Linked DNA regions of Tunturibacter psychrotolerans. Each later gene encodes a partner of the first gene's protein in a complex. Links are inferred from orthologs where the notes say so. Each region holds a gene or a part of one and is shown in the gene's direction. Other genes may lie near its edges.

Region 1 (7,110 bases):
TTCGGGAGGGAGGCGGTCGCCGGGCCGAACCTCGCCTGAGCTGATGAGAGAGCGAATGTGCTCGACGACGTGCATGGTGAGCTGGCTATGTCCAGAGACCTCGTCGAACTGCTCTTTTGCCTCTTTTTTCACGCTGCGTGCTGCTCCTTGAGCGGGATTTGATGAAGGGTAACACGGCGATAAAGGCGCGTGTTTTGGGAGAGGCGACGGAGCCGGACGCGCGAATGGTCCAATTTGAGCAACATTCGTCAGGTCGTGGGTAAGGCGAGAGTTAGATGGTCTGCCGGGCGCCGAGACGGGGTATGAGTACTTGGAAGATGAGGAGAGCGGTCACGTAGGCGAGGCCCGCCATCGTGAAGATGAGCAAAGGGTGGAGGGAGAAGAAATGAGAGACGAGCCAGGTGAAGCACGCGCCTCCGAGGGCGCCCGCCGCGCCGCCGATACCTACAACGGTGCTGACGCTGGTGGATGGGAACATGTCGGTTGGCGTGGAGAAGAGGTTGGCGGACCAGCCCTGGTGAGCGGCGGTGGCGAGGCAAAAGAGGCCGATGGCCGGCCATGCATTATCGGGGAAGAGAGTGTGCATATGCGGAACCAGCATGATGGGAAGGACGCAGATTGCGCAGATAAGAAGAGCGAATTTGCGCCCGGAGTTGACGCTGTGGCCGTGTTTCATGCGGAAGCCGGAGAGCCAGCCGCCGGCGATGGAACCAACGCTCGCTGCAGCGTAGATGACAATCAGCGGATATTTGACATGACTTAGATTGAGGCCGTAGTTGTCGTTGAGAAACTTAGGGAGATAAAAGAGATAGAACCACCAGATAGGATCGGTGATGCCTTTAGCAATGCAGAAGGCCCAGAAGCCACGGTGGCGGAGAAGGATGGGATAGATCGAACCGCCCTGGGTGACGGGAGCAAGGTTGGCCTGGGTCTGGGTAGCGCCACGGCGGAGTTTGTTGTACGGGAAGATGACCCATAGGATCGCCCAAACGAGTCCCATAGAACCTGTGCAGATGAAGGCGGCGTGCCAGCCCCAACGGGCGGCGACGGCTGCGATGAGGACGGGCGCGATAAACGCGGAAGCGTTGGTGCCGGAGTTGAAGAGCCCGGTGGCGAGAGCGCGCTCTTCGGAGGGGAACCACTCGGTGGTGGCTTTGATGGCGGCGGGGAAGTTGCCGGACTCGCCGAGGCCGAGAAAGATGCGGGCAATGCAAAACCCTGCGACGCTGGTGACGACAGAGTGGCTGATCGAGGCGCAACCCCAGACCAGGATGGCGAGGGCGTAGCCGGTTTTGGTGCCAAGCTTGTCGATGATGCGGCCAGCGAAGAGGAAGCCGATGCCGTAGGCGATCTGGAAGCAGATGAGTACGCGGCCGAAGTTGAGGTTGTAGGCGGTCTGGTGGGCGGCGTCCACGCCCGGAATCCAGCCCATGAAATCGAGGTGGAGGAGCGGCTCGATGAGGGAGAAGACCGAGCGGTCCATGTAGTTGATGGTGGTGGCGAGGAACAGAAGACCGCAGACGACCCAGCGGATGTTTGATTTTTCCGGGGTGGTGGCGGAGAAGCCCGAGTCAGGCAGGCTGGCAGTATTGATCGACATTAGTTGCAACTCCAGCGTAAATGTTGGTCTGACGTGTGCCCCGGACTGGTCCTGCTGCGGCAGATTCGGTGCAAGGGGTGTTGAGGAAGAGGATAGTCCGTATTGGGCACTCGGTGTCAAGCGACATCCTAGCCAATTTCCCGATCATTCCCGGTTACAAATATCTTGCTAACTGCCGAAGCCATGATAATGGGTGAATTCAGAAGATCTGCGCTTGGCGCAGCCCGTGATAGGCGAGCCAAGAGCACGGTATCATCGCTGACGTGGATGAGGTTTTTAATACGGACGGGACAAGTGTCGTGAGTATGGTGTCGCGGCTGCGGTCGGGGGATGTGCGCGCTCTCGCTCGGGCGTTGTCGATCGTGGAGGGTGGCGGCGCGGCGGCGGCAGCGTTGATTGAGGCTTGCCGTGGGTTTGCGGGGAACTCGCTACGAGTGGGAGTGACGGGACCGCCGGGGGCAGGTAAGAGCACGCTGGTAGACCAGATGGTGAGATGGCTGAGGCAGCAGGGGCAGAGTGTTGGGGTGGTGGCGGTCGATCCCTCAAGCCCGTTTACGGGGGGCGCACTGCTGGGGGACAGGATTCGGATGCAGGGTTTTGCCGGGGATGATGGGGTGTTTATCCGCAGCATGGCTTCTCGGGGTGCGATGGGTGGTGTGACTCGCGCTACTGCGGATGTCTGCGTGGTGATGGAGGCGGCGGGGCGGGAGACGATTCTGATTGAGACGGTGGGGGTGGGCCAGGATGAAGTAGATGTGATCGGGCTTGCGGATGTGACTGTGCTGGTGTTGGTTCCCGGGATGGGCGATGAGGTGCAAAGTCTGAAGGCCGGGGTGATGGAGGTGGCGGATGTGTTCGTCGTCAATAAGAGCGATCGTGGGGGCGCCGAACTGGTGGAACAGGAGATTGTTGCTATGCAGGGTTTAGCGTTGGGCCCAGATGGTTGGGTGCCACCGGTTGTGCGGACCGTTGCGACGACAGGGGAAGGTGTGCAGGAGTTGATGGAGAAGGTGAAGCAACGCGCGCTGGAGAAAGTAGCGCGAAAGGTGAGGATTGACGGCGCTGCGGGGCTGAGTGCTGTGCGGCAGCGTGGACTGCGGCTGGATCATCTGGGTGTTGCGGTGAAGAGTATTGCGGGGGCGCGTGGATTTTATGAAGCGTTGGGGTTAGCGGTGAGTCACGAGGAGACTGTGGAGCATGAACAGGTAAAGACGGCGATGCTGCCGCTTGGCGAAAGCCGGATTGAGCTGCTGGAGGCGACGGAGGAAGACTCTACGATTGGAAGATTTCTAGCGAAGCGCGGTGAGGGGCTGCATCACGTTGCTGTGCATGTGGATGGGATTGACGCGATGTTTGAACGGCTGACCAAACAGGGAGTGAGGTTGGCAAGCGATGCGGTGAGGGTGGGGGCAGGCGGACACCGGTATTTCTTTGTGCATCCGGCGAGTACAGGAGGCGTGCTGTTGGAGATTGTGGGAGATGCTGAGCCGCATCAGGGTGCGGAATGATGCGGTTTTTAATGATTCATACGGCTGGTGCGGAGGGGAGCGTCGCGCTGGGAGACGCAGGCGCGGCACAGACGATTGTTGCGACTGAGATGTTGCCGGGGAGAACTTCGTCGGAGCGGCTGGTGCCGGCAGTGCGTCGTCTGATGCGGGCAAGTGGATGGAAGCTGAGTGAACTGACGGCCGTGGTGGTGGTGCATGGACCTGGATCTTTTACTGGTGTAAGAGTAGGCGTGAGCGCAGCCAAGGGGTTGAGTGAGGCGGGTGGTGTGCCGCTGATCGCGGTGTCGCGTCTGGCGTTGCTTGCCGGCTCCGTCGATGACGGCGGTGAGAAGGTGCACACGGTGCTCGATGCGGGGCGCGGTGAGTTTTATTACGGCGAATATGTCGGGCGAAGCTGCGTGCGGGAGGCCTTGATGTGCGCGCAGGATGTGATGGTTGCGGCATCGGGTGGGTTGGTGGTGGTGTGTGAGGCGAAGGTAGAAGAGAGTTTGGTGGAGTTGCGGTTGAGGCTAGTGGAGGAGCCATTGGCTGGGGATGCTTTGCCGTTTGCGGTGGAGCGGGTTGTATCGGGGGAGTTCGACGATGCGGCTACGCTGGATGCGAATTATCTGCGGCGGACGGATGCTGAGATTTTTGCAAAGCCTGCCGTGCCGAGATCGGCTCGATGAGTGTTGTTGATTATCGAGTCCGGGAGGGTGTCGCTGCGGATCTTGTGGGGGTGATGCGGCTCGAAGAGGAGACTGCGGAGGCTCCGCATTGGGCTGCGGCGGAGTATGCAGCAATTGTGGATTCGGGCGGACTTGCTGATGGTGCGGTGAGGAGGCGCCTCTTCGTTGCGGAGGACGAGGCGGGGTTGCTGGGGTTCGCCGTGGGGAAGGTTCTGGTTTCAGAGGTTGTGAATTTGGGGGAGCTTGAAAGCGTTGCGGTGGGCGTGTCGACGAGGCGAAGTGGGGTTGGCAGGATGCTTTGCGAAGCGGTCATTCGCTGGTGTGTGGAGCGGGGCGCGACGGAGATGGAACTCGAGGTTAGGTCTGGGAGTGCGGGGGCGATTGCGCTTTACAGAGGGTTGGGCTTCGTTGCCGTCGGTGAACGTGCTGGATACTATCGAGATCCCGACGACGACGCGTTGCTGATGCAGTTGAAGTTAGCGGAAGGTGCGTAATCCACATTGCCCGTGTTGATTGCGCTGTGATAGTTTGTCGGCCATCAGTGCGTTGTTGTCTGTGCTGGAGGTATTCTCACGTGCAAACTGGCAAGTTCACCGAGCTGCCCCACCCTGCGTCGTTTCCTTCCATTCAACAATTGATGCAAGAACATAGCCTGTATGATCGCAGGCTGGATACGTTGCGATCCAAGTTGTTTCTGACGGATTCCGAACAACTGGAAGAGGTACGTTTGAAGAAGTTGAAGCTCAGACTGAAGGATGAGATCGAGCGGCTTCGGCGGCTGGGAGTAGCATCCTAAGGTCCAAGAGACAAGGCTTCGAGGGCACGGTGGCGATCGGCTGGGGCGAAGTCGCGCCCAAGTCCGAGGTGTACGTGGCCTTATAATCGAGTCACTTATGGTGCGAGACGGTTTCTTCTATGCCTTAGGGCTTGGGTTGGTTGCGGCAGTGCTCTGGTATTTGAATATGCCGATTGCGCTGGTGGCGTTGCCGGTGGTGCTGGCGGCTTTCTTTTTGTGGTTTTTTCGTGATCCGAACAGGACGATTCCTCAGGCGCCGGGACAGATTGTGTCTCCCGGCGATGGCGTGGTTACGGAAGCTGAGTGGATCGAGACGATTAGTGGAAGCCGGTTACGGCTTAGCATCTTTCTGAATGTCTTTGACGTGCATGTGAACCGCTCGCCTGTGGGCGGTGTAGTGAAGGTGTGCGAGTTTCGCAAAGGCGAATTTATGAATGCGATGAAGCCGGAGTCGGTGCTCAATAACGAGCAGACTTTGATCACGATCGACGCCGGCGGTTACGAGGTCAGCTTTAAACAGATTGCGGGGCTACTGGCGCGACGCATCGTTTGCAATCTGAAGGTGGGTGACCGGGTGGAGCGCGGACAGAGAATCGGCCTCATCAAATTTGGGTCGAGGGTAGATGTTCTGATTCCTGCTGCTGCGAACCTGAAGGTGAAGACGGGGGCTCGCGTAAAGGGCGGATCGACTGTACTGGCTGTGCTTCCAGAGCAGGCGCTCAATGAAGCATCGGCAGTGGTGGCTTGATGGAGGATGCACAGATAGGCACTGACGGTAAGATGAGGCGTCAGCCCAGTCGCGGGATGTATGTGCTGCCGTCCCTGTTCACGGCGGGCAACATGGCTGCGGGATACTACGCGATTACACAGAGTATTCAAGGGTCGATGGCGGACCAGAGTTACTTTGACCGAGCTGCACTGGCCCTAGGAATTGCGGTGCTGTTTGATGGGCTGGACGGAATCATCGCAAGAATGACGAATACGACGAGTGACTTTGGTAGGGAACTCGATTCACTTGCGGACGTGATTACGTTTGGCGTTGCGCCGAGTTTACTGGCTTACATTTGGGGCTTCCGCATGTTGCCGTCGATGGCGCATCCGGAGGCGCGGCAGCAGATAGTCCATATCGGGGTGTTTGTCTGCTTTATTTTTTTGATCTGCGGCGCCAGCCGGTTGGCTCGATTTAATATCAGCATCAATCCGCAGCCGCGCAATCCGGGTCGTCCGGGCAAGAAGTATTTTGTAGGGATGCCGATACCGGCGGGTGCGGGCGTGATCAGTTCGGTGGTTCACTTTCAGCGTGGATCGCCAATCGACAACCCGTGGGTTTCAGTGGTGTGGCTTTGCCTGTTGTTGTTTACCAGCTTTCTAATGGTGAGCAACTGGCGCTTCTGGAGCGCGAAGGAGATTACGGTTGGAGCACGACACCCCTACAGGCTGTTTGCGGTTATAGCGGTAGTAGGTGCGTCGATTGTGCTGTATCACCAATACATGCTGATTATTATCGCGATGGCGTATCTGGTATCTGGCGTGGTGGCTCGGCTGGCGTATTCGTGGGGCAGAGAGCGACGGCATTCGAGTGCTGCGATTCGGTGATGCAGGGTGAACAGATAAAATAGTGGTCTGGCTCTTCAGATCCCTTATCTAGACGACTTTTCAGGTAAATATGACGGACACAATGTATCGAATCGGAATTGTTGGTGCGTCCTCGCTTGCCGGTAAAGAGCTGAGCGAAGAGTTGGGTGAGTCGTTGCTGGGAGCATCGGACTTTGTGCTGCTCGACGAAGAGGAGGCGGCGGGACAAGTGACTGCGGCTGGGGATGAGGTTGCGTTTATACAGCGGCTGGAAGCATCTTCTTTCGATCGGATGGACTTTGTTTTCTTTTCGGGCGATGCGGCTGTGACGAAGAAGCATTGGCAGGCCGCGCGGCGTGCCGGCGCAAGTATTGTCGACCTAACCTATGCATTGGAGGACGAAAAGGATGTTCTGGTACGGGCGCCATGGGTGACGGAGATTTTAGCGGACAAGAACCGACAAAGTGGACCGGAACCGGACCTAAAGACGCCTGCCGTTGTCGCGGCACATCCAGTCGCCGTAATGCTTGCCTTGGTTGCGGGAAGGGTGCAAGAGAGATTGCCTTTGACGAGTGTTGCTGCAACCGTCATGGAGCCAGCGTCGGAGTATGGTCGCGCTGCAATGGATGAATTGCATCAGCAGACGGTCACGTTGCTTTCGTTTCAGACGCTGCCGCGGGAACAGTATGATGCGCAAGTGGCTTTCAATCTACTGCCTTCGCTGGGCGATACCGCGAAGGTGAAGTTGCGTGCCACTGAAGAGCGTATCCGCAAACACTATGCGGGGTTGGCTGACTCTCGGCTGCCGACACTTGCGCTGCAGATTGTGCAGGCTCCTGTGTTTCATGGATATGTTGTTTCGATGCTGGTGGAACTCGCCGCAGACAGTACGCGGGAAGAGGTGGAGGCAGCGCTCGGCGGGGAGCATATCGACGTCGTCAGTGAGGAATCTGACCCGCCTAG
Region 2 (5,525 bases), 710 kb from region 1 along the record:
GAGGCCGGGACAACCGGGTCAGCCTACGTTCTCTCAGATCACGGGGCTCTATACGAACCGGACCAAGCCGATTGCGGCGCTGGGCGGCAGCATCGATATCAACCGGTCGAAGAACTGGGCAATTCGACTTTCGCCGGACCTGATCCTGGAACACTTCGGGACTGAGACGCGCGAGTTCTTTGCGATCTCGGGGGGTGTGGTTTATCGGTTGGGGAAGCAGAAGAACTAACGTTTATCGTTGCGTCTGAAGAGAGAAGCGGGTCGCCTGATTGGCGGCCCGCTCTTCTTTTGTGAGTCGATGTTGTGGAGTTCCCTGCTCTACCAGGTGTTGCCTTGCTGCAGGAATTCGGGGGAGACGGGATTTTCGTAGACGGAGTAGTCGCGGGTGACGATGGTTAGGCCGCTTTGTGAGACGAAGTAGTTTTTCTTGTCTTCGTTGGGGTCGTAGCCGATGACGGTGCCGTCGGGAATGTGAACGTCGCGATCGATGATGGCGTGGCGGATGCGGCAGTGGCGACCGATGTTGACGTGGGCGAAGATGATGCTGGAGTCGACATCGGCGTACGAGTTGACGCGAACGTCCTGAGAGACGACGGAGTTGCGAACGACGGACCCGGAGACGATGGTGCCGTTGGAGACGATGGAGTTGATGGCCATGCCGGTGCGTCCGGGTTCGCCGAAGACGAACTTGGCAGGCGGGTACTGGTAGGGGCGCGAGCGCATGGGCCAGGACTTGTCGTAGAGGTTGAAGGTGGGGGTGACGCCGGCGACGTCCATGTTGGCCTCGTAGTAGGCCTCGAGGGTACCGACGTCGCGCCAATAGAGAGCCTTCTGCCTGTTCTCGTCGACGAAGTTGTAGGCGTGCATTTTGACGCGGCCGAGGATGTTGGGCAGGATGTCGTGGCCGAAGTCATGCTTGGAGTTGGGGTCTTCGGCGTCTTTGATGAGCTCGGGGAGGAGGACGTCGGTGTTGAAGATGTAGATGCCCATGGAGACGTCGACCATGTCAGGGTTGAAGGGGGAGCGGATTTTGGTCTCTTTGGGCTTTTCCTCGAAGCCGAGAACCTCTCCGTTGCTGGCGACTTCGACGACGCCGAAGGAGGGGACCTCGTGAGGGGCGATGGGGAGGGTGGCGAGGGTGACGTCGGCGCCGGAGTCGACGTGCTGCTGCATCATGAGGGCGTAGTTCATCTTGTAGATGTGGTCGCCGGAGAGGATGAGGACATATTTTGGCTGTTCGGAGCCGATGGAGTAGATGTTCTGGTAGACGGCGTCGGCGGTTCCCTGGTACCAGCTCTTGGAGACGCGCTGCATGGGCGGCAGGATCTCGATGAACTCGCCCAGTTCGTTGGCGACGACGGTACCCCAGCCTTCGCGGATGTGACGGTTGAGCGAGAGGGCCTTGTACTGGGTGAGGATGTAGACGTGGCGGAGGTCGGAGTTGATGCAGTTGGAGAGAGTGATGTCGATGATGCGGTACTGCCCGGCGAAGGGGACGGCCGGCTTTGCGCGATCGCGGGTGAGGGGAAAGAGCCGTTCGCCAGCGCCACCAGCGAGCAAAACACCAAGAGTATCTTTCATAGTCTTTCGAGCTCCGACTTCTGCGTTGAGCGGCTGATCTTCATAGCACGTCAGTCAGATGCACAAAGCGACTCGCGTGTTACAAGGAAACGCGAGTCTACCACGGTGAGATTGACTTTGGAATGTAGAGGGCAGAGCGGAGGGGACGAGGCCCGATTTATGTGGCCTGGACCTCGTCAAGTGAGAGGCTGCCTTCACTTCGGTGCTTAGACTACTTTGCTTAGACTTCGGTGCTGCCGGTTGAGTCGGTATTGTCGGTTGGTTCGTCTTCAGCGAGGCTGATGCGCAAGGACTTCAGAAAGTCTACGTCGTTTGAGGTGAATGGCCCCTCGATGCCTTCGTCTGCAGCATCGGTGACCTCATCGGCTTCTGCCTCAACCTCGTTGAGACCGATGGTGGCCTCAAGCATGAGGAGGACATCAAAACCCTGTTCGCGGATGTTTTTGACGACGCCTGCTATATCCTCTGACTCCGAAACGGACTCGTGGATTGCTTCGCCAAGTTTCTGTATCAGGTTTTTGACCTTCTGATTCAATGCCACCTCCAGGCTTCCCTATGGTTCGAACTACTCCACGCATCGGGTATTCCCAGCGAAGGTGACCGGCGGGAACGGCATTGCGGGTATGTCGGCGTCACTGGTTAAAGAATACGCCCATGGAAGCGGAGGCTGCAACGGGATTTCTTTGGTGAAAAAGGAGATGGAGTCTAAGTGGTTTCCACTACAGGGGGATGGTCATCCCAAAAATTGTCTGGTCGATGGGCGAGAAGCTCTACGGGCAGAATGTGGCGGCATCCGAAGACCAGAAAACCGGTGGTGGCGGCGCAGAGGTCGATGACTGTCCAAAGCGTGCTCTTCATCGATTTGCTCCCCCTTTTTTGTTCTGATTCCGTGGCGCGGAAAAACGATGCGTCGGGGAATGGAAATGAGGAAGAAAGTTGGCGCTGACGTCGCTTTGGTGGATGCAGGGGGAACGGCTACACTCTGGGTATGGATTCGGTTCGGTTTGGACGTGCGCTGGGGTTTGGAGCTCGTGCGGCGGCTAAGACGCTGGTGACCGCTGTGGATGCGGCGACGGCGCCGAACCCGTCTGGGGCACGCAAGGCTGCGGATGGACCCGGCACAGCGAGTATTGCTGCTGAGTCGACGGCGGCTCGGATGGGACAGAAGGCTGCGCAGACGACTCAGCAAGTGGTGCTGACGGGACAGGGGCTGAAGCGCGGCGGGAAGCGGTTTGGCGAGGCGGTGTGGGGACCGTTTGTGAAGCTGTCGGGGCAGCTGTGGCTGGAGCTGACCGGGGTTTTCTTTGGGATCTTCGCAGTGTCTGCGATGAGTAACGCGTGGAAGATGCGTGGACAGCTGCGGGAGACGGCGGGGAATCATGATGCTCATGTGCATCTGCTAGTGGCTGTGGCGATGGCGGTGGTGTTTGGGTATTTTTGCGTCAGCAGCTTCGTGAAGTCGAGTCGCAGAGGTAAGCGGAGCTAGTTGCCGGCGCGCCGGTGAGGTGGGCTGACGGGTACACTTGTTCGGCATGTCTGAAGACACTAAAAACAAATCGGGGAAACCTGAGACCAGTTCTGGAATTCCAGTGGAGCTCGTGTATCGGGCTGAGGATCTTGCGGGCTTCGACGGGGCCGCAACGGTAGGCGAGCCGGGGGAGTATCCGTTTACGAGGGGGATTCAGCCCACGATGTATCGCGGACGGCTGTGGACGATGCGCCAGTATGCGGGCATGGGCGACGCGGAGGAGTCGAATAAACGGTACAAGTTTTTGCTCGCGCACGGGACCAAGGGGCTGAGTGTGGCGTTCGATCTGCCGACACAGATTGGGTACGATTCGGACTCTCCGCTGGCGTTAGGTGAGGTGGGGAAGGTTGGGGTTGCAATTGATTCGATCGAAGATATGCAGCGGTTGTTCGATGGGATTGAGCTGGATACGATCTCGACCTCGATGACGATCAACGCTACGGCTTCGATTCTGCTGGCGCTGTATGTTGCGGTGGCGAAGCGGACGGGCGCGAATGTCGCGAAGCTGAGTGGGACGATTCAAAACGACATTTTGAAGGAGTACATTGCGCGCGGGACTTATATCTTTCCAGTGACGCATGCGATGCGGTTGGTGACAGATATCTTTGCGTGGGCGGCGAAGGAGGTGCCAGAGTGGAATACGATCTCGATCTCGGGTTACCACATGCGCGAGGCTGGATGCACGGCTGTGCAGGAGGTGGCGTTTACGCTTGCCGATGGGATGACGTATGTGCAGGCGGCGATTGATGCGGGGTTGGATGTGGATTCGTTTGCGCCGCGGCTGAGTTTTTTCTTCAACTCGCATAACAACCTGCTGGAAGAGGTGGCGAAGTTTCGCGCGGCGCGGAGGATGTGGGCGCGGATTATGCGGGAACACTTTGGCGCGAAGAAGGAGCGCAGTTGGATGCTGCGGTTTCATACGCAGACGGCGGGTTCGACACTGACGGCACAGCAGCCGGAGAACAATGTGGTGCGGACGACGCTGCAGGCTCTGGCTGCGGTGCTGGGAGGGACGCAGAGTCTGCATACGAACGGGTTCGATGAGGCACTGTCGCTCCCTACGGAAAATGCAGCGCGAATTGCATTGCGGACACAGCAGATTTTGGCGCATGAAAGTGGTGTGGCGCAGACGGTCGATCCGCTGGCGGGGTCATTTTATGTGGAGTCGCTGACCAATGAGATTGAGCGGCGAGCAGAGGAGTATCTGGCTACGATTGGCCGGTTCGATCTGGGCGGGAACTATGGGATGCTGCACGCGATTGAGCAGGGATATGTGCAGCGCGAGATACAGAATGCGGCGTATGGATATCAACGGGCGGTGGATGAGAAGGAGGCCGTCGTCGTCGGAGTGAACGAGTTTGCCAGTGAGCAGGAGGTTGCGGTGCCGATTCAGCGGATCGATGAGGCGCTCGAAGGACGGCAGGTGGAGAGGGTGCGGGCGATGCGTTTGCGGAGAGACAAAGGCGCACATGCGGAGGCGTTGCGGAGGGTGGAAGATGCTGCGCGGGATGGAGGCAATCTGATGCCGCAGATACTTCATGCAGTCGAGAGCTACGCGACGGTCGGTGAGACTGCGGATGTGATGCGGAAGGTGTTCGGGGAGTACCGGGAGACGGTCACGGTGTAGTGTGCACTGCGGCGGCGAAACATTTGTGATTTGTTGAACGTCTGATTGGTTGCGCGGACGGAGGCTGGTTCGCGATGACTTCCGTCTTGCATTTGGAGGATACGATGATCCGAATTCGATCGATTACAGGTTTCTGTCCTGTCGCGTTTCTGTCTTGTGTCTTGTTTGCGGGGTTTGCGTCAGGACAGCAGCCTCTAATTCCTCAAACGGCGCCGGTACCGCCGGTGTTGCTGATGAGCGCGAAGAAGATCTTTCTTTCAAACGCAGGTGCGGACAGCGGGCTATTCCCTCACCCGTTCAGCGGCGATCCGGATCGGGCTTTCAACCAGTTTTATGCTGATGTCTTGAGTTGGGGACGGTATCAGTTAGTGGCTACTCCGGCGGAGGCGGATCTTGTCTTTGAGTTGCAGCTTTCTGCTCCAAGTGGGCCTTCGAATGCGGATAAATCGAAGGGGGCCTCTGATCCGCTTCCGATGTTTCGATTGGTGATTTATGACAGGCCGACGCACTATGTTCTGTGGGCGCTGACAGAGTCGATTGCACCAGCGGAGAAGCAGAAGACGCACGACCACAACTTCGACGAAGCGCTAGCGACCATTGTGCTGGATGCGGGACGATTAACTAAGTCGCTGCCTAGCGGGATGCAGTAAGGGATAGGGCGGTAAACGCCTAGGCAAAGTTTCACGGGATCATATCGACTTCATTCGTCCGCAAGAAGCGGGGACCGAGGAGACAGCTCCCGACGCGAGCTATGCCGTGTTGACGCAACAGGTTGAGATTTTCAAGACG

What was found.
Region 2: the proteins of meaB (region 1) and RBB77_RS22795 are in contact, whole or in part, in a crystal structure (PDB 8DPB), measured with the Methylorubrum extorquens proteins. The link is inferred for Tunturibacter psychrotolerans from one-to-one orthologs. Residues at the interface, in SOR26638.1 of Methylorubrum extorquens: Arg20, Ala21, Ala24, Arg25, Thr28, Ser32, Arg33, Arg34, His37, Thr98, Gly99, Gly100, Ser101, Ile102, Leu103, Lys106, Thr107, Ala110, Ala113, Ile114, Asp115, Arg116, Ala118, Phe119, Ile120, Arg121, Pro122, Pro124; in SOR27001.1 of Methylorubrum extorquens: Glu577, Glu578, Asn579, Asp580, Gly581, Arg582, Arg583, Arg585, His596, Ala604, Ser605, Ala608, Asp609, Gly611, Phe612, Asp613, Val614, Asp615, Ile616, Gly617, Pro618, Leu619, Glu625, Arg628, Gln629, Val631, Glu632, Asn633, Asp634, Glu661.

Annotation. Positions count from the first base shown.
Region 1 is NZ_CP132942.1:4,718,375-4,725,484, reverse strand. The notes cover bases 1,041-4,006. They hold meaB (methylmalonyl Co-A mutase-associated GTPase MeaB), read left to right. Parts: upstream 1,041-1,905; coding sequence 1,906-3,108; downstream 3,109-4,006. Other genes in these bases: RBB77_RS19860 (GNAT family N-acetyltransferase), read left to right, coding at 3,773-4,006; tsaB (tRNA (adenosine(37)-N6)-threonylcarbamoyltransferase complex dimerization subunit type 1 TsaB), read left to right, coding at 3,105-3,776; RBB77_RS19875 (MFS transporter), read right to left, coding at 1,041-1,600. In the rest of the region: RBB77_RS19880 (FadR/GntR family transcriptional regulator), read right to left, coding at 1-132; more of RBB77_RS19875, read right to left, coding at 272-1,040; more of RBB77_RS19860, read left to right, coding at 4,007-4,270; RBB77_RS19855 (DUF465 domain-containing protein), read left to right, coding at 4,351-4,572; RBB77_RS19850 (phosphatidylserine decarboxylase), read left to right, coding at 4,670-5,320; pssA (CDP-diacylglycerol--serine O-phosphatidyltransferase), read left to right, coding at 5,320-6,168; RBB77_RS19840 (Asd/ArgC dimerization domain-containing protein), read left to right, coding at 6,239-7,110. UniProt on the Escherichia coli protein: Binds and hydrolyzes GTP. Likely functions as a G-protein chaperone that assists AdoCbl cofactor delivery to the methylmalonyl-CoA mutase (MCM) ScpA and reactivation of the enzyme during catalysis.
Region 2 is NZ_CP132942.1:5,428,172-5,433,696, forward strand. Bases 2,450-5,424 are described here. They hold RBB77_RS22795 (acyl-CoA mutase large subunit family protein), read left to right. Parts: upstream 2,450-3,113; coding sequence 3,114-4,736; downstream 4,737-5,424. Other genes in these bases: RBB77_RS22790 (hypothetical protein), read left to right, coding at 2,570-3,067; RBB77_RS22800 (hypothetical protein), read left to right, coding at 4,841-5,386. Also shown: RBB77_RS22770 (hypothetical protein), read left to right, coding at 1-229; glgC (glucose-1-phosphate adenylyltransferase), read right to left, coding at 319-1,635; RBB77_RS22780 (hypothetical protein), read right to left, coding at 1,802-2,122; RBB77_RS22785 (hypothetical protein), read right to left, coding at 2,287-2,439. UniProt on the Escherichia coli protein: Catalyzes the interconversion of succinyl-CoA and methylmalonyl-CoA. Could be part of a pathway that converts succinate to propionate.